3 regions of the Martinezella sp. CNPSo 3959 genome follow, and region 2 is predicted to be linked to each of the others. Evidence: predicted binding sites of a transcription regulator. Region 2 holds the regulator's gene; each other region holds the start of a gene.
The links. The regulator LexA, encoded in region 2, represses DNA repair genes until DNA is damaged. The targets are predictions, from matches to a motif close to TGTTCNNNNTGTGTTCNG.
Positions count from the first base shown of each region.

Region 1 (7,235 bases), on a different contig from region 2:
TTCGAAAGAGCCCTGCTTCGGCGGGGCTTTTTTTGTTTCATGCTCAGTCATGATTGATCATCGCTGCAATGGGAGGCAAGATCACTACATGAGGGGAGAGTGGATGCAGATTGCGACAGGCAGCGAACCGTTTCGTCAAGACGATCTCATCCTAAGACCAGCGGCCATCTGGACACCGGGCGTCCACGCTTTACTGGCTGCGCTACATCGGCATGGCTTCGATGCAGCTCCGCGTCCGGCTGGATATGACGAGGTCTGGGAACGGGTAACCTATCTGCTCGGAGATACCGGCGATCTCGATGGCCACGCCGCTATGCGCGGCGAAAAGGCGCTGCGGTCGGCTGCGTCGCTACTACGTCGCTATCACGATTGCTCCGCCCTGTTCGCAAAAAGCCTCGCGGCCAGCTACGCATGGCAACTGCCCGCCCGCTCGCCTTGCGAGGTCATCTGCCATGGGGATTTTGCCCCCTACAATGTCGTCCTGAACGATGGCGAAGTGACGGGTATCATCGATTTCGAGGCTGCGCATCCCGGTCCGCGAATGTGGGATCTGGCCTATGCCGTCTATCGCTGGGCGCCGCTGTCCTCCGGCGTCGCTATCAAGGAAATGGACACTCTTGCCGCCCAACTCGGTCGCGCCCGTATCTTTATCGATGCCTATGGCCTGTCTGTTAACGAGCGTAGCTCATTGCTTGACGTCATCGTCGAGCGGCTTGAGGCGCTATTGGCTTTCATGGAACGGGAAGCTGCCCGCGGCATCGAGAGATATCGCCGGAATCTCCAGCAAGGACATGATCGCATCTACCGGGAAGACATCGCCTATATCAGAAAATGCTCGACTGAAATCGTCGCCGGACTGACGGGCTGAGTTTCAAACGGCCTCTTTGCGCAGCGGGCGGAAGCTCATGCGATGCAGGGAGCAGGGGCCATGCTCCTCGATGCCAGCGCGATGCTGAGGAGTGCCATAGCCGGCATGGGCTGCGAAACCATAGGCTGGAAAGACAATGCTCGCGCGCGCCATCATCCGGTCGCGGGTCACTTTGGCGACGATCGATGCGGCAGCGATGGAGAAGGAACGCGTGTCTCCCTTGACGACGGCCTTTCCCGGGCATGCAAGCCCGGCTGGCACATCGAGCCCATCGGTCAGCACATAGCTTGCCGGCACGGCCAGTCCGCAAATGGCACGGCGCATCGCATCGAGGCTTGCCTTGCGGATATCGGTCGTGTCGATACGACCGGCACTCGACGAGGCGATAGAGACCGTTGCTGTTGCGAGAATCTCCACGAACAGCTCTTCGCGCCTGGCCGCGGTCAGCTGTTTGGAATCGTTGAGCCCTTGCGGGATCCGCTCAGGGTCGAGAATGACGGCGGCGGCGACCACCGGTCCGGCAAGCGGCCCCCGGCCAGCCTCATCTGCCCCGGCGACAGGCCAATGCCCGGCCCGGCGCGCAATCAGCTCCAGCTCAAACGTCGGAACGAGCGGGGCGTCCTCGAAAAGCATTGGAGAATCGGGTGATGTGCTGCGTGTCATGCGGCGAAGCTCGCACACCACCCGATCTCCTGCAAGCCCCCGGTGGATCAGGGCGGCGAACCGGGGGGGCTTTTCCAGCGGGGTCAGGGAAAACCCGCAAGGAATATCAAAGCAGCGACAACTGGACGCCGCTGCCATCTGGCGGCACGAACAGATCGTCGCGCAAAGCGATATTGCGGCGCGTAAGCTCGAGCCGGCGCGTCGCCATTTCGAAGCGACGGCTGATCTGCCAGGCATAAGGCCCGGCACCCTTCATGCGCTTGCCGAACTCCGCATCATAATCCTTGCCGCCGCGCATCGAGCGGATCAGCGACATGACGTGGCGATAGCGATCCGGATAATGCTGCAGCAGCCAATCGCGAAAGAGCGGGCTCACCTCCAGCGGCAGCCGCAAAATGACATAGCTTGCCTCCTGCGCGCCGGCTGCCTTGCCCGCATCGAGAATGCGCTCGATTTCATGATCGTTGAGGGCAGGGATAATCGGCGCCACCATGATCGCGGTGCGGATGCCGGCCTCGTTCAAAGCCTGGATCGCCTCCAGCCGCCGTGGCGGCGTCGCCGCCCGCGGCTCCATGGTGCGCGCGAGCTTGCGGTCGAGCGTCGTCACCGACAATCCCACCCGCACAAGGTTCTTGGCAGCCATCTCCTTTAGAATGTCGATATCGCGCATGACCAGCGCCGATTTGGTGACGATAGCAACGGGATGGTTCGCCCGGTTCAGCACTTCGAGGATTTGGCGCATGATCCGCCATTCCTTCTCGATCGGCTGGTAGGGGTCGGTATTCGTCCCTATGGCGATAACGCGCGGCTTGTAGCCCGGCTTTGCGAGTTCGCGTTCCAGAAGCTTGGCTGCATCCGGCTTGGCAAACAGCTTCGATTCGAAATCCAACCCCGCCGAAAGGCCCATATAGGCATGCGTCGGCCGCGCGAAGCAGTAGATGCAGCCGTGCTCGCAGCCGCGATAAGGGTTGATCGATCGATCGAAGGGTATGTCGGGCGATTCGTTACGGGTAATGGCCGTGCGCGGCTTCTCCACTTGCACTTCGGTTTTGAAAGGCGGCAGCTCTTCCCAGCTCTGCCAGCCGTCGTCGAAAGCCTCGCGTTGCTGCGGCTCGAACCGGCCGCTCGGGTTCAATCCGGCCCCGCGTCCGCGCCGACGCTCGACGTCGACCCTGAGACCGGAATCGGCGATCAAAGCGTTGGCAACGTCTGCCGTATTGGCAGGCGCGAAAGCGGCCTGCCCTGCAAGGGACTGCTCGTTCATCGGTAGCTCCAGGGCGGTTTATGCCATCGCACGCCGCGTCTAAGATGATTAAATTCCTATCCGACAAATGAGAACATTGCAAGAACAAAAATCCGAAATCACCATTTTCCACCTTGTTGAGAGGAGGTATTTGGCGATACCGGCGGCGAGCGTTTCCGGCGGCATATGATGCTTTTCTTAAACGTTTGGAGCCGAAGGTTGGGTGCTGGCAATAAATTATGCGCCGCTCTATAAATGGGCAATGTTGACGGTCATCATCGAATGCCAGGATCACGAACCGGAACTGGCGCAGACATTGGCGGCATTGGTGGCAGGCGCGGTCGAGGGGCTGGTCAGCGACGTGGTCGTGCTCGATCACGGTTCGAGTGATGGCACATCGAAAGTCGCAGATGCCGCCGGCTGCCGCTTTTACTCGCAGTGGGATATCAAGGACATATTGCGGGCGGCCCGCGGCGAATGGCTGTTGCTGGTCGAGCCGGGCGCGCGGCCGCAAGCGGGCTGGATCGACGAGGTCGCCGAATATGTCTCCCTGAACAAAGGCCCGGCGCGGTTTACGGCGTCCCGCGGCTATCGGCGCCCCTTTCTGAAGCGGATCGGCCGCCGTTCGCCGCCATTGGAGTTGGGCCTGCTGCTTTCGAAGCACCAGGCCGTCGCGATCGCCAGGTCGGGAATGCAGCTCGCGGAATTTGCCAAGGGCCAGAAGGGCCGCAGGCTTTCAAGCGAACTCATTCCCTCCTGGGTGGCGCGCGCAGCGCGATAGGGCCTAGAACATTTCCGCTTTCCTTCGGATCGCGAAAACGCTCTATCTTCTTGTTTTTACGCAGCTCCGGACGCAAAACCGCTTCGCACTTTTGCTGGAGCTGCTCTAGCGTTCCGCAGATTCCATTTGTAAACGCGGGAATAGCTGCGATAATTCGTGTGTGGCGGCACCTTACGCGTGTCGCGTTGGTGACCGACCATGAAGATGCCGATATCAGGCGGAACTGGTCAGCGGAATTCTCCTTTTTCGCCGGGATTTCGGCGAAAGGAGGTGCGTTATGAAACGCACGATGCTCTACCGCTTCATGGCAACTCTCTTCGTTGCAAGTGCAATTCTTTTCCCCGGCATTGCCGCCGCTCAGGTAACCTTGGCCTGTGCCAAGCGCGTCGATATCGTCGCGTTTCTTGGCGACCATCTTTCGGAAAAGCTTTCGGCTGTCGGCAAGCTCGATCAAAGCACGATCGTTGAGATCTATGCTGCTGAGAGCGGCAACTGGACACTGCTGATGAGCGACATATCCGGCCGGAGCTGCATCATACTCAGCGGCGATTCCTGGGAATCAATTCCTGTCCTGCCGAAAGCATGACCGCCACGCAAGATCGCAGCGAGCGGAAGACCTATCTCGAGCCGGCGCCGCGCTTTAGATGCTCGTCGAGGCGCGGCATGATCTCCACGAAATTGCAGGGCATGTGGCGATAGTCGAGCTGCGCCTTCAAGATGCCGTCCCAGGCATCCTTGCAGGCGCCGGGAGAGCCCGGCAACACGAAGATGAAGGTGGCATTGGCCACACCGCCTGTCGCCCGTGACTGGATCGTCGCCGTGCCGATCTTGTCGTAGGAGATGCGATGGAAGACTTCCGAAAACCCATCCATCCGCTTCTCAAACAATGGCTCCAACGCTTCCGGCGTAACATCGCGGCCGGTAAAGCCCGTGCCGCCGGTGGTGATGACGACATCGACCGCATCGTCCTTGGTCCAGGCTTCCACCTGCGTGCGGATGCGCTCCCTGTCGTCGGGAACGATGGCGCGGGCAGCAAGCCTGTGGCCGGCTTCCGCAATGCGGGCAACCAGCGTATCGCCGGATTTGTCGTCGCCGAGCGTGCGCGTATCGGAAACGGTCAGCACGGCGATGCCGACGGGAATGAAGGATCTTTCGTTGACTGGACCTGCCATCATGCCTCTCCCGCGATCGTCTCCGTTACCTGGAAATACCAGTCCGGCTTCTGTCTGTGAAGCGAGGCGGCGGCTTTCTTCGCCCGTTCGGCATCGGCGAAGATGCCGAAACAGGTGGCGCCCGAGCCCGACATGCGCGTCAGGATCGGGGATTCGCTTTCGATCAGGCCGGAAAGCACGCCAATCTCGCCGCAGATCGAGCGCGCCGGCGGTTCGAGATCGTTGCGCAGGGCCTTGATCGTGTCGATCCATTCGCCTTGACCCCGCGGCATTTGCGACGGAAACAGCAATGGCGGATTATCCTTGCGCGACAATTGGCGGAACACGTCGGGCGTGGAGACGCCGACGAGCGGATTGCCGAGAACCATCGGAAAAGAAGGAAAGGAAGGCAGCAAATCTATCGCCTCGCCAATTCCACGCGCAATCAGCGGTCGGCTCGAAAGACACATCGGCACATCGGCGCCAAGCTTCAGGGCGATCGTTTTGAGGGTGCCTTCAGACAGGCTGAGGCGCCAGAGCCGCATGAGCCCACGCAATGCCGCCGCCGCATCCGCCGAACCGCCGCCGATGCCCGATGCGATCGGCAGGTTTTTTTCCAGATGAATATGGACGGCGGGAGCATCGAGACCGGATGAATTGGCTGCCTGGCGCAAGAGATCGCGCGCCTTGAGCACGAGATTGTCGCCAGCCTCGGCATCGGCGGAAAGCAACGGGCCGAACCGTCCCGAAAGGCTGAAATCGTCATCCGCACTTGCGCGAAAGAAAAGACGATCGCCGTGGCGGGCAAAGCTGACGAGCATGTCCAGCAGATGATAGCCATCGGCGCGGCGGCCGGTGACGTGCAGCGCAAGATTGATCTTTGCGGGCGCTTCTTCCGTAAGGTCGAAATCACCCGCTGCCAAGATCGTGCTCATGGAAGTCTTAGGACTTCTTGTCGACCGGCGCCGGAGCGTTCGTGTCGGGCGAGGGGGCGGGCGCTGGATCGGGCTGCTTGCTCTTGTCGACGGTCTTTGGATCGTTGTCGAGTGGCGGCAAGCCCTTCTCGACCTTCTCCTTGATCTTCGGAATATCGGCCTCTTCCGGCTTCGAGGCGAGCGCCCGATTCCACTGATAGACGGCTTCGAGCTTGCGGTTGACGCGCCAGTAGGCGTCACCGAGGTGGTCATTGATCGTCGGATCGCCCGCCTTGAGCTGTGCCGCCCGCTCCAGTTCGCTCACGGCATCGTCGAAACGGTTGAGGCGGAAATAGGCCCAGCCAAGCGAATCGACGATATAGCCGTCGTCCGGCCTGAGATCGACGGCCTTCTTGATCATGTTCAGACCCTGGTCGAGGTTCATGTTCATGTCGACCCAGGAATAGCCGAGATAGTTCAGCACCTGCGGCTGATCCGGATTGAGCTCAAGCGCCCTCTTGAAGTTCGGCTCGGCATCCGCCCACTTCTTCAGCCGCTCATAGGCAATGCCGCGCTGGAAGAACACCGCCCAGTCGCTGCGCTTCGGCACGGGGCCGATGATCTGTACGGCCTTATCGTAATTGTCGGCCATGGCCTGGAAGTCCTTGGCATCCGAAAGGACGCTGCCATAGGCGAGATAGCTGCGGACATCGTTGGGATCGGAATCGATCAGCGCCTTCAGATGCTTGCGTGCATCGTCGACTTTACCTGCCTGGGCGAGCGCAAGGCCGAGCTGCAGCTCGGAGATGCGAGCCATTGGCGAGTCATCGGGCACCTTCTTGTAGAAGCCGATCGCACGATCGGTCTGCTCCTGCTTTTCGGCCAGCCCGCCGAGCAGCACCAGCGTATCGGCAGCTTTGGGGTCGAGAGAATTGGCAATCTGCAGATAGAGCGAGACGACATCCTCGGCCCCGTCGCGGTTCAGCGCGGCACCGATGGTGAAGAGAACGGCGGCCGCACCCTCGCTGGCATTGGTGACCTGCTGGCCCGGCGTATCACCCTTGCTGATGCTGTCGCGCAGCGCATTCAATGGAGCATAATTGCTGACGAGATTGTCACCGACGGAGATTGCATCCAGGGCCTTCTGCTTGTCGCCGGCCTTGGCTTCGAGGCGGGCGAGCGCCATGACGGCGCGCATGAACGTATCGGGAGCCGTCGCTCCGCCCGTCTTGTCGAGGATCGCATCGTTGAGGTGCGAGCGTGCCGATTTCAGGTCGCCCATCGTCAGTGCGATGGCACCGGCATGATAGTTCTTGAAGATGTTGAACCAATCCGGGCCCTTCATCTTGTCGATCATCGAGATGGCTTCCTTGCCCCGGCCGGATCCGGCGCGAGCCCAGGCGGCGAGCAGATTGGTCATCATCCGGTCGAGATCGTTCGGACCGTTATACTTGAGGATTTCCTGGGCGGTACGGTATTCGTGACGGCGAATGGCATCCATGCCGCGCACGATGGTGGTCACGCGTTCGACGGAAGGGTCGCTCTTCAGCTCGTTGGCGTATTTGACGCCTTCTTCCAGATTGCCGTTCAGCAGCAGCGAGATCATCAGCCGCTG
Region 1 is NZ_JBXSOV010000004.1:310,343-317,577, forward strand. Features, by position in the region: gene AC13RE_RS13900 (phosphotransferase) at 104-868, shown strand; gene rnhB (ribonuclease HII) at 872-1,531, opposite strand; gene AC13RE_RS13910 (PA0069 family radical SAM protein) at 1,638-2,795, opposite strand; gene AC13RE_RS13915 (glycosyl transferase) at 3,037-3,555, shown strand; gene AC13RE_RS13920 (hypothetical protein) at 3,833-4,141, shown strand; gene moaB (molybdenum cofactor biosynthesis protein B) at 4,173-4,727, opposite strand; gene AC13RE_RS13930 (4-(cytidine 5'-diphospho)-2-C-methyl-D-erythritol kinase) at 4,727-5,641, opposite strand; gene AC13RE_RS13935 (tetratricopeptide repeat protein) at 5,649-7,235, opposite strand, start outside.
Region 1: the regulator LexA is predicted to act here: its motif matches at 2,865-2,882, upstream of AC13RE_RS13910 (PA0069 family radical SAM protein).

Region 2 (7,235 bases):
CACCAATATCAATGACACTCGGGCCGATGGTTCCGGTCTTGACCGGCAGGTCCACCGTCTTTTCACCCCAAGTTAGTTTCGCGCTTTGTTCCGTCATGCTGATCCTCCAAGATTTGGCGGGATTGACGCCATAAAAAGCGCCAAAAGGTTAAGCGACTACCGACTAGCTATATGATCCAGAGCCTAATGCCAAGTTATCCTAACGCTGAATTGTGCAATGCAGTATCAACTTTTGGGCACTGCAGAAGCGCCCTTTCGTATGCTACGCCGGGAAACCGGCCCAATTGAGCTTTGTTCCCGCCGATTTCAGTTGAATTCACTGTGTGGTGACGGCACAAATCGCGCAGAAGCTGTAATTTGGCGCGGGGGCAGTCAGCGAGTGCCTAATTTGGAGGCATCCGACCAGCAGGAAGAGAGCAGGGACGTCACCGCGTCTCCGCAACCTCGCGCCTTTTCCACCGCGATTACCCCTAGCGCCAAAGCGCGACAATGGGAACGAACACAGGATCAGGCGCCGCTGACGTCGCGTTTGCTGCGTGTTCCGAAGCGCCTTGGAACCGCTGTCCTCGGCTTGATTGCGGAGGAGGCGGCCCATGGCCGTGCTGTTCTTTTCGCACCGATCTATATGGGTTTGGGTGCGATTATCTGGTTCGAGGCGCAAATCGATCCGCCTCCGCAGGCGTTTCTCGCAGGCCTCGTTCTGTTTGCTTTGGGTTTTTTGCTAAAGCGCGATGCGGGCAGGCTGCTTCATCACACACTTTTCGCCGGTATGCTCATCTGCCTGGGCATGGCGCTGGCCCAGTGGGAAAGTTGGCGGGTTTCCACCGTCATGCTCGACTCGGCCGTGACGACGACCGTGACCGGGCAGATCGAGCGACGGGAATCCTATGACAATGGGCGCTGGCGCTATGTCGTCCGCGTCGAGGCGACGGAAAAACCCTCTATCCGCCGCGCACCCCAGCGGGTTACGGTCTTCGTGCGCAAGCAGGCGGAGTCGTTCGATCTGGGGGATCGGATCCGGGGCAGGGCGCGCCTGACACCTCCGGCCGGACCGGCATTGACGGGTCTTAACGATTTCGCTTTCAGCTCTTATTTCAACGGCATCGGCGCGAATGGCTTTGCCTACGGAACGCCGGAATTATTGTCGCCATCCGGTGACGATGCTGCCGGCTCGTTACTGGATGCGGCCGATATCTGGCTCGCTGGCCTGCGCAACAGCATCGGCGACCGCATCAGGCAAACCTTGCCTGGAGACACCGGCGCCTTTGCAGCAGCACTTGTCACCGATGAGCGACGTGCGATCTCGAAGGATACGACCGAAGCCCTGAGAATTGCCGGCCTGACCCACATCATTGCAATTTCCGGCCTCAACATGGCGCTGTCGGCCGGCATCTTCTATGTCGGTCTGCGCTATTTGTTCAGCCTGTTTCCCGGTGTCGTCCAGGCCTGGCCGACGAAGAAGTTCGCAGCCTTCGGCGCGCTTCTAACGGTAACGGCCTATTACCTCATTTCCGGATTCGGCGTCTCCGCCGAGCGCGCCTTCATCATGATGGCGATCATGCTGGTGGCCGTGCTTTTCGACAGGCCATCCATCAGCTTGCGCAATGTGGCGCTCTCAGCCATCGTCATCCTGGTCTTGTCACCGTCTCAGGTACTCGGTCCGAGTTTCCAGATGTCTTACGCCGCAACGCTGGCGCTGGTATCAGGCTATTCGCTCTGGAAACGACGGCGGCATCGCGAAAACATCCTGCCGCGCATCCGTCTGTTAAGTCCGCTACTGTTCGTCACACGCTTCTTTGGAGGCGTGATGTCGACCTCGTTCATCGGCGGTGCGTCGACGGCCATCTTCTCGATCGAGCACTTTCACCGGTTGGCGACATATGGACTTGCTGCCAACCTTGCGGCCATGCCCGTCGTCTCTTTCATCGTCATGCCCTTCGGTATGATGGCGATGCTGCTGATGCCTTTCGGAATCGATGGACCGTTCTGGAAAGTCACCGGAGAGGGACTGGAGCTTGTGATCGCTATTGCAAAAACGGTGGCTGGGTGGGGAGGTGATATCACTTTCGGCCGCCAGCCCAGCTGGCTGATGCCGACTTTCATCGCCGGCTTCCTGATCATGAGCATGTTGCGGACCCGGCTTCGCCATCTGGGCCTGTTGCTGCTGCTGTCATCTGTCGGTGTGGCCGCGTTCGGCTCTGGTGTGCCGAAGCCGGATCTGATGATCTCGGAAGATGGTATTCTGGTTGCCTTGCGCCAGGATGATATCCTCGCCACCAATCGCGAGAGACCGCAGGCCTTCATCTTCGAGCAATGGCAAAAAGCACTGGTCGCAGCCGAACATCAACCGCCGACCATGCTTCCGACCGATAGCCGGCTTCCGCAGATCAGCAAGACGGATCGGCACAAGCGACTAAGTAACGAGGAGGAGAAGGCGGTCCGCACCGCAATGGAAGAAGCTTTGGACCGCACCATGCAAGGCAGCTTTGCCTGTCAGAAGGGAGCATGGTGTGTCGCCATGCTCGAAAACGGCGCGATATTGGTCACCATCGAGAACGCGGCCTATCTGCCCGCGGCTTGCGACACCGGGAGCATTGTCGTGACGCCAATCCGGCTGCGGCTGGATCATTGCCGTTCCGGAGCAACGCTCATAACCGGTGCGACATTGCGCAAAACCGGCTCCATTGAAATGGTGCTTACCTCAGACACACCCATTATATCCGCCGCATTCAATAACCCGCAGCGCCCATGGACCAGGCATCGAACCTATGATTGGCGCACCGGCAAATTCGACGCGCCAATTGCAAAGGCGCCGCCAGTCCCGGACAATTCACCGGTCAGTGATAGCGACGAATAAGGCCGACGAGCTTGCCCTGAACCTTGACGCGATCTGGCCCGAAGATGCGGGTTTCATAGGCTGGGTTCGCGGCTTCCAGCGCGATGGAGGCACCCTTGCGACGGAAGCGCTTCAAGGTAGCTTCTTCATCGTCGACGAGTGCAACGACGATATCGCCGGGATTGGCCGTGGTCGAATTGCGGATAATGACCGTATCGCCGTCGAAAATTCCGGCGTCGATCATCGAATCCCCTCGAACTTCAAGCGCATAATGTTCGCCGGAGCCGAGCATGTCGGCGGGAACGGTAATGTCGTGCGTATTGTTCTGGATGGCCGAGATCGGAACGCCGGCTGCGATGCGACCCATCACCGGTACGGACGCCGAGCCGTTGTGATCGTCATTTGCCACCTTCGACGGAGCGGGCGGGGCAACGGGCTGCGGCTTGCCGAGGCTGCCCTCGATGACGCTCGGCGAAAAGCCGCGACGCGGCTGAAGGCTGGGATTATAAGCATCCGGGAGCTTGATGACTTCGAGAGCCCTGGCCCTGTTCGGCAGCCGGCGGATAAAGCCGCGCTCCTCCAGCGCCGTGATCAGACGATGGATACCGGATTTGGATGCCAAATCCAATGCATCCTTCATCTCGTCGAAGGACGGCGGAACACCGGATTCCTTCATGCGTTCGTGAATGAAGAGAAGCAGTTCCTGCTGCTTGCGCGTCAACATCGTCTTGGAACCCCAGAATCAAGAAAAGCCGTGAAACAAATCCAGAACGGACACTATATGTTCCATATGTGTTCCGCAAGTGCTTAAATTTCGGTAAAGCCTTGTAGTGTCAGTTAAATAATTACGACTTACGAATGGGTCGGCTTAGGATGTTGAGACGTTATATAGGCCGCAACCATTTGAAAAATATAGAAAATATCGCCATTTCCGTTCTCGGGCTTTGCTGCTCGGTCGGCGTATTCAAGAAGCGGATCCATATTGGACGTCATTGGCCACACGCGTTGACGGTAAGAATCAGCAATCACGTTTGTGAGATTGCTTTCGGTCCTGTCCCTGTGCGTTGAGTGTTCCATGCTCCTATCTTGAATTACGCGGGGGAAGGGCGCAAATCTGCTGCCAAAGGCAGATAGGAGGAACCATGATTTCGTCACCGCACCCGCTGGATCATCTCGTGCTGCCGACCGTCAATATCGCTCTGGCGCGCGAACGCCTCGGCAAGCTCGGTTTCACGGTGGCTCCGGATGCGCGTCATCCCTTTGGCACGCAGAACGCCTGCGTCTTCTTTGCCGATAAAACCTATCTCGAACCCCTGAGCGTGGCATCTCCGGAGCAGTGCGAGAAGAGCATTTTGGACGGCAATGTTTTCGTCGCGCGCGATCAGGCTTATCGTTTCCGGGTGGGGGAAGATGGTTTTTCGGCCGTGGTGTTCGGCACGGATGATGCGGTGGCGGATGACGAGCGCTTCAACGCGGCGGCGATTTCCGCTGGGCGAATGCTGGATTTTTCCCGTCCGATGAAGATGCCGGACGGAACGGAAACCACGGCCGGCTTTCGTCTCGCCTTTGCCGCTGATCTGCGCGCGCCAGACTTTCTCGCCTTCTGCTGTCAGCGCATCAATCCGCTGCCGGCTGACCGCAGCGTGCTTGAGCGTCACGAGAACGGCGTGACCGGCATTGCGCGGGTAGCGCTTTGCGCGCCGCAACCGGCCGTCTATCGCCGCTTCTTCGAAGACGTTGTCGGCAGCCCGCAAATAACGGAGCATTCCTTCGGCTTGACCATCAAGGCGGCCAACGCCGATCTGGAGATTTTGACGCCGGAAGGCATGGAGGCGTTCTATGATCTGCCTGTTCGCACGACTGATCCGGGGCTCAGGGCGCGGGCAATCCTTTTCAAAACACGCGATCTTTCCGTGACATCGTCGCATTTCACTGCTAACGGCGTCACCTATACGCGTAAGAACAATCGTCTATTGGCGAGGTTGGCGCCCGGTCAGGGCGCATTGTTCGCCTTTGAGGAGACAAAATGAGCACAAATTCCGAAGTCACCGTCGGCGAGGGTGCCTCCAAGGTCCTTTTTTCCAATACTGCAAAGCTGTCGCTGATCGCCGGCCCCTGTCAGATGGAAAGCCGCGATCATGCCTTTATGATTGCCGGCGTGCTGAAGGAACTCTGCGGCAAGCTCGGCATCGGCCTTATCTACAAGTCCTCCTTCGACAAGGCGAACCGCACATCGCTGTCGGGCAAGCGCGGCATCGGCCTGGAGAAGGCCTTGGAAATTTTTGCCGACCTCAAGAAGGAATATGGCTTTCCCGTCCTGACCGACATCCACACGGAAGAGCAGTGCGCCATCGTTGCCAAGACGGTCGATATCCTGCAGATCCCGGCCTTCCTGTCGCGCCAGACAGACCTTCTGGTTGCCGCTGCCAAGACTGGCCGCGTGGTCAACGTCAAGAAAGGCCAGTTCCTGGCGCCATGGGATATGAAGAACGTGCTTGCCAAGCTGAACGAAAGCGGCAATCCGAATATTCTTCTTTGCGAGCGCGGCGCCTCCTTTGGCTATAATACGCTGGTCTCGGATATGCGCTCGCTGCCGATCATGGCGGCGATGGGCGCGCCCGTCATCTTCGACGCGACCCATTCCGTGCAGCAGCCAGGCGGGCAGGGCGGTTCGACCGGCGGCGATCGCCGGTTCGTCGAGACGCTGGCACGCGCCGCGGTCGCTGTCGGCGTCGCCGGTGTTTTTGTCGAGACACATGAGGACCCGGACAATGCACCGTCCGATGGCCCGAACATGGTCTATCTGAAGGATATGCCGCGGCTTCTGGAAAAGCTGCTGGCCTTCGACGCTATCGCCAAGGCCTGAAACGTAGCCGGCATTCAACAGGCTGACATGAACTTGCGTTACGGGCCTGTAGGAGTGCCAAATCGCGGCGCGGATCGCCATTGAAATTTCCGCGCCTTCGATTAAGACGATTTAAATCGATTTATAAACCAGCGAGCAGGGAGCTATCATGACCGCAATCACCGACATTATCGCCCGCGAGATTCTCGACAGCCGTGGCAATCCGACCGTTGAAGTCGATGTCTACCTCGAAGACGGCAGCTTGGGCCGCGCGGCGGTTCCGTCGGGTGCGTCGACCGGCGCACATGAAGCCGTCGAGCTTCGCGATGGCGGCAAGCGCTACCATGGCAAGGGTGTCGAGAAGGCCGTCGAAGCCGTCAATTCGGAAATCTTCGATGCGATCGGCGGCATGGATGCCGAAAACCAGATCCAGCTCGACAACATCATGATCGAGCTCGATGGCACGCCGAACAAGTCGCGCCTTGGCGCCAATGCCATCCTCGGCGTCTCGCTCGCCGTTGCCAAGGCTGCTGCCCAGAGTGCCAACCTGCCGCTCTACCGTTATGTCGGCGGCGCTCACGCCCGCCTGCTGCCGGTTCCGATGATGAACATCATCAACGGTGGCGCTCATGCCGACAACCCGATCGACTTCCAGGAATTCATGATCCTGCCGATCGGCGCCGACTCGATCCGCGAAGCCGTCCGCATGGGTTCGGAAGTCTTCCACGTTCTGAAGAAGGAACTGGCATCGCAAGGCCACAACACCAACGTCGGCGACGAAGGCGGTTTCGCACCGGGCCTTTCCAGCGCGCCTGCAGCTCTCGACTTCATCATGAAGTCGATCGAGAAGGCGGGCTACAAGCCGGGCGAAGAAATCGCTCTCGGCCTCGATTGCGCCTCGACCGAATTCTTCAAGGACGGCAAGTACGTTCTTGAAGGCGAAGGCCGTACGCTGGAATCCGGCGCCATGGCTGAATACCTCGCAGAACTCGCCGCCAAGTATCCGATCGTTTCGATCGAAGACGGCATGGCTGAAGACGATTGGGAAGGCTGGAAGACGCTGACCGACCTCATCGGCAAGAAGACGCAGCTCGTCGGCGACGATCTGTTCGTCACCAACTCTGCCCGCCTGCGCGATGGCATCGGCATGGGTGTAGCCAACTCGATCCTCGTCAAGGTCAACCAGATCGGCTCGCTGACCGAGACCCTCGACGCCGTGGAAACTGCGCACAAGGCGAACTACACCGCCGTCATGTCGCACCGCTCCGGCGAAACGGAAGATTCCACGATCGCCGATCTTGCCGTTGCCACCAACTGCGGCCAGATCAAGACCGGCTCGCTGTCGCGTTCGGACCGTCTTGCCAAGTACAACCAGCTCATCCGTATCGAGGAAGCGCTCGGCCCGCAGGCAAAATATGCCGGCCGCTCCATTCTTCGTGGCTGATATCTGAAGCCTTGGATCCGCACGGGTCTGCGGCCAGATTGTTCGCTTGGATCGAACCGCGCCTTCGGGCGCGGTTTTTTGTTGGCCCTGGCAGTTAGAGTCAACGGACG
Region 2 is NZ_JBXSOV010000001.1:168,758-175,992, forward strand. Features, by position in the region: gene gltA (citrate synthase) at 1-97, opposite strand, end outside; gene AC13RE_RS00915 (ComEC/Rec2 family competence protein) at 389-2,857, shown strand; gene lexA (transcriptional repressor LexA) at 2,838-3,560, opposite strand; gene AC13RE_RS00925 (VOC family protein) at 3,979-4,866, shown strand; gene kdsA (3-deoxy-8-phosphooctulonate synthase) at 4,863-5,702, shown strand; gene eno (phosphopyruvate hydratase) at 5,851-7,125, shown strand.

Region 3 (7,235 bases), 650 kb from region 2:
AGCCGACCGGCAGCTTGAAACGCTCGGCGAATTGCCTGATGCCGGCAACCGCTTCTTCGGTCCACCGCGTGCCGCCGAGGATTACCATCGGCCTTTCTGAGGCGGCGAGGCGCTGACGGAGCTCGGCAATTTGGCCTCGGCCGGGATGGGCAGCGACCGGCATATAGGGCAGCGCTCGCGGCGCCTCGACCTCATCGCGCAGCATGTCTTCCGGCAGGGTCAACACGACTGGACCGGGACGCCCAGACGTCGCGACCGCGAAGGCGCGGGTGACGAATTCCGGAATGCGGGCGGCATCATCGATCTCCCCGACCCATTTGGCGAATTCGGTAAAGGCGCGGCGAAATTCCACCTCCTGAAAAGCTTCGCGTTCGCGGGCATCGCGCTGGACCTGGCCGATGAACAGGATCATCGGGATCGAATCCTGCCGTGCGATATGAAGGCCGGCAGAGGCGTTTGTGGCGCCGGGACCGCGGGTGACCATGCAAATGCCCGGCTCGCCGGTCAATCCGCCCCAGGTATCCGCCATCATCGCCGCGCCGCCTTCCTGGCGGCAGACGAGTACCTTGATATCGCTGTCATGCAGGGCATCGAGCACGGCGAGAAAGCTCTCGCCCGGCACGCAGGACATGCGCTGCACACCATTGGCCTTCAAAGCCTCGACGATAAGTTGCCCGCCCGTTCGCTTCATCTCCTCGCCTTCCCCTCCAGTTCGGCCAATTCGGCCAGAACGTCCTCCTGATGTTCGCCGAGACGCGGGCTCGGCCGCGTATAGGTCAACGGCGTTTCCGATAGCACGATCGGCGTGCGGACGCTCGGAATGACAGTGCCGGCGCTATCCTCGAGATCGATCCTCAGGCCGCGCGCCACAATCTGCGGATCGGCGAACATATCCTCGATTGTGTTGATGGCGCCGGCCGGTACGGCGTTGGCCTTGCAGGCTTCCAGCAGCTCTGCTTTGTTCCACTTCAGCGTTTCGGCCGAGATGAAAGCCCGAACCTCGCTGCGGTTGGCAACGCGGGCCTTGTTGGTCGCATAGCGCTCGTCATCGGCATTGGTTTCCATGCCGAGAATGGTGCATAGGCGGCGGAACTGACCGTCATTGCCGACAGCGAGAATGAGATAGCCGTCGGCGGTGGGCACGACTTCATAGGGCGAGATGTTGGGATGGGCGTTGCCGAGCCGCACGGGCGGCTTACCCGAAATCAGATAGTTCATGTTCTGATTGGCGAGCACTGCGGATTGTACATCGAGCAGTGCCATGTCGATGAGTTGTCCTTCCCCCGTCTTCAGCGCATGGATCAGGGCGGCCTCGATTGCCGATACGGCATAGATGCCGGTGAAGATATCGGCGATTGCGACACCGGCCTTCATCGGCTGGCCATCCGGCTCGCCTGTGATCGACATGAAGCCGGACATGCCCTGAACGATATAGTCGTAGCCCGCGAGACTGGCATAGGGGCCGGTCTGCCCGAAGCCGGTGATCGAGCAATAGACGATGCGGGGATTGATCTTCCTCAGGCTTTCGTAATCCAGCCCGTATTTGACGAGGCCACCGAGCTTGAAATTCTCGACCACCACATCGGCTGTTTTTACCAGCCGGCGCACCAATTCCTGACCTTCTTCGGTCTTGAGATCGGCGGTGATGGAGCGCTTGCCGCGATTGGCGGAGTGATAATAGGCAGCAGAGAGATTTTCGCCATCCTTGCCTTCGACGAAGGGCGGACCCCATTGGCGGGTGTCGTCGCCGCCATCGGGATTTTCCACCTTGATGACATCGGCGCCGAGGTCGGCCAGCATCTGCCCCGCCCAGGGGCCGGCGAGAACGCGAGCAAGCTCTATGACACGAATACCGGACAGCGGAGGTTTCTTGGTTTTCTGGTCTGTCATGTCGATCCACTCGCTTACGGCGTGAATGCAGTTTCAGATGTATCGGATACCGGCTTGGAAGCAAAGCGCCGCTCGCGCCAGAGAATGTAGAGGCCGGAGCCGGTGATGATGAGAATGCCGAGCCATTTGATCGCATCCGGGAAATTGTCGAAGACGAGCCAGCCGAAGATCGTGGCGGAAACGATCTCGAAATACTGCAGCGGCGCAAGTGTCGAGGCCGGCACGGCGCGATAGGCATATACCGTGAGGATACCCGCCGCTGCTGCAGTAACACCAACGCCGAGCAGATAGAGCGTGGCCATCAGATCCGGAATGACCGGATCGAGGATTGTAGATCCCGCCGTTCGACCGATGGCAAGCAGGACCACGCTGATGCCGGTCCCCCATAAAGCCGTCTGGAACTGCATCGACCATGCGTCCTCGCTATGGGAGACCACCCGCGTGATCATGACGTAAACGGCGACGCAAAACGCGGTGACGATAGGAAGCAAGGCGAAAAAGCCGACTTCCTGAAAGCTTGGCTGGATGATCAGCATCGCGCCGAAAAAGCCCACGGCACAGGCGGTATAGCGCCGCCAGCCGATGGTTTCCTTCAGGAAGACGCTGCTGAGGATGGTGAGCATCATCGGCTCGACGAAGAAGATGGCAATGGCATCGGCCACTTCCATCACCTGCAGCGTGGTCACGAACGACACCATGGACAGCGTGAGCACGGCGGCACGGATGGCATGGACGCCGCTGCGTCGCCAACTCCACGCGCCCCATTTCCCGCGCATTGCCATCATGGGGAGCGCAAAAAGAGCCTGGAAGATGAAGCGTGCGGCGGTCACTTCGCCCGGCGGAATCGTGATCGCCGCGAGCTTGGAGAAGATATCCATGACTGGCGAGAGGACGACGGAGAGAAACATCGTCACCAAACCGAAGGTCAGCTCCGATTGCGGCAATCGCGCCGAGGAGCCGCTGGAGGTGTTCATTGTGGAATTCCCATGAGAATCAGTTGTTTGCCGCTATCCTCTTGCACCAGTCGGCGAAGTTGGAAATGGCTTCTTCGGCACCGATTTCGTTGAGCGTCTCGTGCCGCATGTCGGGATAGATCTCGATGGTAATACGAGAGAAACCGGCTCTTTTCAAATGGTTTGCCAGCCAGGAAATCGCTTTCGCATTGTCCGTCGCCGGATCCTTGCCGCCGCCGACGAGATGGATCGGCAGGTCGCGCCGGAGGCGGTCGAGATAGGTTCTTTGCGGCGCCCGGAAGGTCAACTCGAATAGGTCGAGCCAGAGCGAGACAGAGGCATCAAAGCCGCAAAGCGGATCGGCGATATATTTGTCCACCTGCTCGGGAATGCGCGAGAGCCAGTCGAAATCCGTGCGGCGGTTGGCGATCGATTGTCCCCAGGTGCCGAAGGTCAGTTTCGGCAGCGGCCCGCTCGGGACGTCCGATCCCTTGAACATGCGCTCCGTTTTGAGGATGAGTTGAGCGGCGCGGCCCGCGAGGCCTGGATTGAAATTGGAATTCCAGACTGTGACGGCATCGAACTTGTCGGGGTGCGTGACGACGGTGTTCAGGCTGATCAATCCGCCCATGGAATGCCCGAACAGGATGATTGGCACGCCGGGATGGGCGCTTGCGGCAAGCTCGCGCATGGCGAGCACATCGGCGATGACCAATCCCACTCCATCTCTTCGCGCAAAGCGGCCAATCGGCGCGTCGTGAGCGATGGTCTCGCCATGGCCGCGATGATCGTGAGCATAGACATGAAAGCCTCGGCCCGCCATCGTATCCGCGAAGGCCTCGTATCGGCGGGAATGCTCGGCGAGGCCGTGCGATATCAGCAGGATGCCGCGAGCATCGGTTGCCGCCGGCAAATGATGATAGGCAAGGGTTGCGCCTGTCGGACTTTTCAGGCGCTGCGTCTCGGCGAACATATATTTGTTCCTCCCCTGTTAGACGAAAGGTCATCCCTCGCTCGATTGCAATGGATAGGTGATAAAGCTCACAGAAATAAATCTTTCCGAGCGCCGTGATTCAGGATTGCGCCTGCTCGCTCAAACTGCTTATTTGTTCCCATAATGTTCTAGTTGGAGGCAGGAATGAAGCAGTGGCTTCGAGTATTTGCAGTTGTACTTCTTTCGGTCGGAACGGCGGCGAGCGCCATGGCTCAGGAACATAGCCGCGGACGGACGCGCTTTATCCTGGCGGCGAGCTGGGAGCCGGCATTTTGTCAGACGAACCAGAAGAAGGCGGAATGCCGGAACCAGTCGTCGGACAATCATGATGCCACGAATTTTTCCCTGCATGGCCTCTGGCCGATGCGGCAGGAATATTGCGATGTTTCCGAGGATCTGAAGCAGGCGGATCGTGGCCGCGACTGGAAGGATCTGCCTGCCGTGCAGCTTTCCCAAGACGTGAAGGCGAAGCTGGATAAGGCAATGCCAGGCACTCAATCCGGCCTGGAACGGCATGAATGGATCAAGCACGGCACCTGCACGAAGCTCAGCGCCGACCAATATTTCTCCATCGCCGCCGGTCTGATTGCCGAACTCAATACGTCTGCCGTGCGCGAACTCTTTGCGCAGAATATCGGCAAGGAGCTGGATGCCGAAAGCATCAAGGCAGCCTTTGACCAGAGCTTCGGCGAGGGCGCCAATGCGCGCATCAAGATGAGCTGCCGCCGCGTCGGCGATGTCCGAATGATTTCGGAGCTGACCATCGGTCTCTCCGAAGATGCGATCGATCCCCAGCAGGGAAGTGAGCCGCGGCTCGCCAAACTGATCCAGGGGGCCGGCAGCACCTCCTTCGGCTGTGATCGGGGTGTGGTGGACGCGGCCGGTTTCTGAGAAAATACGGCCTTTCTGACACGGATAATGCCCTCGGACAAGGTTTCGCCGTTGCCCGAGGGCGGGGTTTCGCCTACATAGCGGCACAAATCGCAACGCTATTCGCCCGTGGAGCAACCCAAGCTATGGCACGTCAGTTCATTTATCATATGGCCGGTCTGAATAAGTCCTATGGCGCCAAGAAGATTCTCGAGAATATACATCTCTCGTTCTACCCCGATGCCAAGATCGGTATTCTCGGCCCGAACGGTGCAGGTAAATCGACCGTGCTGCGCATCATGGCCGGCCTCGACAAGGAATATACCGGCGAAGCCTGGCTGGCCGAAGGCGCCACCATCGGCTACCTGGCGCAGGAGCCTCAGCTCGATCCCAACAAGACGGTTTTCGAAAACGTCATGGAAGGCGTTGCCAAGAAAACCGAAATCCTCAATCGCTACAACGAATTGATGATGAACTATTCCGACGAGACCGCGGAAGAGGGCGCCAAGCTCCAGGATATCATCGACAGCCAGAACCTCTGGGATCTGGAAAGCCAGGTGGAGATGGCGATGGAAGCCTTGTGCTGCCCGCCGCGCGATGCCGAAGTCACCAGCCTTTCAGGCGGTGAGCGCCGCCGTATCGCACTGTGTCGCCTGCTTCTCTCGCAGCCGGACCTGCTGCTGCTCGACGAACCGACCAACCATCTCGACGCTGAGACCATTGCCTGGCTGGAAAAGCACCTGCGCGATTATCCGGGCGCCGTGATGATGATCACCCACGACCGCTACTTCCTCGACAATGTTACCGGCTGGATTCTCGAACTCGACCGCGGTCGCGGCATTCCCTACGAAGGCAACTATTCCGCCTATCTGCGGGCCAAGGCCAAGCGCATGCAGCAGGAAGCCCGCGAAGAAGCTGGCCGCCAGAAGGCGATCAGCCGCGAACAGGAATGGATTGCCTCCAGCCCGAAGGCCCGCCAGGCCAAGTCCAAGGCGCGTATCAACGCTTACGAACAGCTGGTCGATGCTGCCGAAAATCAGCGTCCCGGTGATGCGCAGATCATCATTCCGGTCAGCGAGCGTCTCGGCCAGGTGGTGATCGAGATGGAGGGCATCACCAAGGGCTTCGAAGGCCGCACGCTGATCAACGATCTGTCGATCAAGCTGCCGCCCGGCGGTATCGTTGGCATCATTGGCCCGAACGGCGCCGGCAAGACGACCCTGTTCAAGATGATCACCGGGCAGGAAAAGCCGGATGCCGGCACGGTCCGCATCGGCGAGACGGTGCATCTCAGCTATGTCGACCAGAGCCGCGATGCGCTTGACGGCAATAAGACGGTATGGGAGGAAATCTCCGGCGGCGCCGAAGTCATCAAGCTCGGCAAGTTCGACATGAACTCGCGCGCTTATTGCGGCGCCTTTAACTTCAAGGGCGGCGACCAGCAGCAGAAGGTTGGCAATCTCTCTGGCGGTCAGCGCAACCGCGTTCACCTGGCCAAGATGTTGAAGGCTGGCGGCAACGTGCTTCTGCTCGACGAACCAACCAACGACCTCGATACGGAAACGCTGGCGGCGCTGGAAAGCGCGCTCGAAAACTTCGCCGGCTGCGCCATCATCATTAGCCACGACCGCATGTTCCTCGACCGCCTGGCCACGCACATCCTGGCCTTTGAAGGCGAAGGCCATGTCGAATGGTTCGAAGGCAATTTCGAAGATTACGAGCAGGACAAGATCCGCCGTCTCGGCCCCGATGCTCTCAATCCGGGCAGCCAGGCGCATAAGCGCCTGACACGCTGAGCTCTCGGTTTGGCTCTTTTGAAAACCCCGGCTTGTCCGGGGTTTTCGTTTATGTAGCAATCGCCCTCGATATTCTGTTTTCGCCGGAAACTAACGGATTTCCGACGTCGAACTCCGGTGGGTAGCCGATTGGCTCTTGCCAAGAAAACCCAAATCACATAAAGATATCTTTATATCTTGATTGGGTGTGGAATGACAGATCTGGTTAAACTCGGCTTGGATGACGTAGTAGACGTGTTGAAGGCGGTCGGAGAGCCGACGAGGCTGCGTCTTCTCGCGCTTCTCGCTGCCGGCGATCTTACGGTGACCGATCTTACCGAAATTCTTGGCCAGTCGCAGCCGCGCATTTCCCGGCATTTGAAGCTGCTCGGTGAAGCCGGACTGATTGATCGTTATCAGGAAGGCGCCTGGGCTTACTTCCGGCTGAAGCAGGAGGGCAAGGCCGTGACGCTGGCTCGCAGCCTGCTGCGTCATACCGCCGAAAAGGATACGGTGCTGCTGCGTGACGGGGAACGCCTCGCCTCCGTAAAGCGCATTCGCGCCGAGCGCGCCCAGGCCTATTTCAGCCGCAATGCCGCCGAGTGGGATGAGTTGCGTCGTCTCCATGTCGCCGACGAGGATGTCGACAAGGCGCTGATCGATCTTATCGGTCCGCAGCCGATCGACTCCTTTCTCGATCTCGGCACGGGTACCGGCCGGATGCTGCAGCTTCTGGCCGGGCATTATCGCCGC
Region 3 is NZ_JBXSOV010000001.1:817,665-824,899, reverse strand. Features, by position in the region: gene AC13RE_RS04150 (thiamine pyrophosphate-binding protein) at 1-691, opposite strand, end outside; gene caiB (succinate--glutarate CoA-transferase) at 688-1,890, opposite strand; gene AC13RE_RS04140 (DMT family transporter) at 1,905-2,864, opposite strand; gene AC13RE_RS04135 (alpha/beta hydrolase) at 2,884-3,816, opposite strand; gene AC13RE_RS04130 (ribonuclease T2 family protein) at 3,982-4,728, shown strand; gene ettA (energy-dependent translational throttle protein EttA) at 4,854-6,503, shown strand; gene AC13RE_RS04120 (ArsR/SmtB family transcription factor) at 6,696-7,235, shown strand, end outside.
Region 3: the regulator LexA is predicted to act here: its motif matches at 3,951-3,968, upstream of AC13RE_RS04130 (ribonuclease T2 family protein).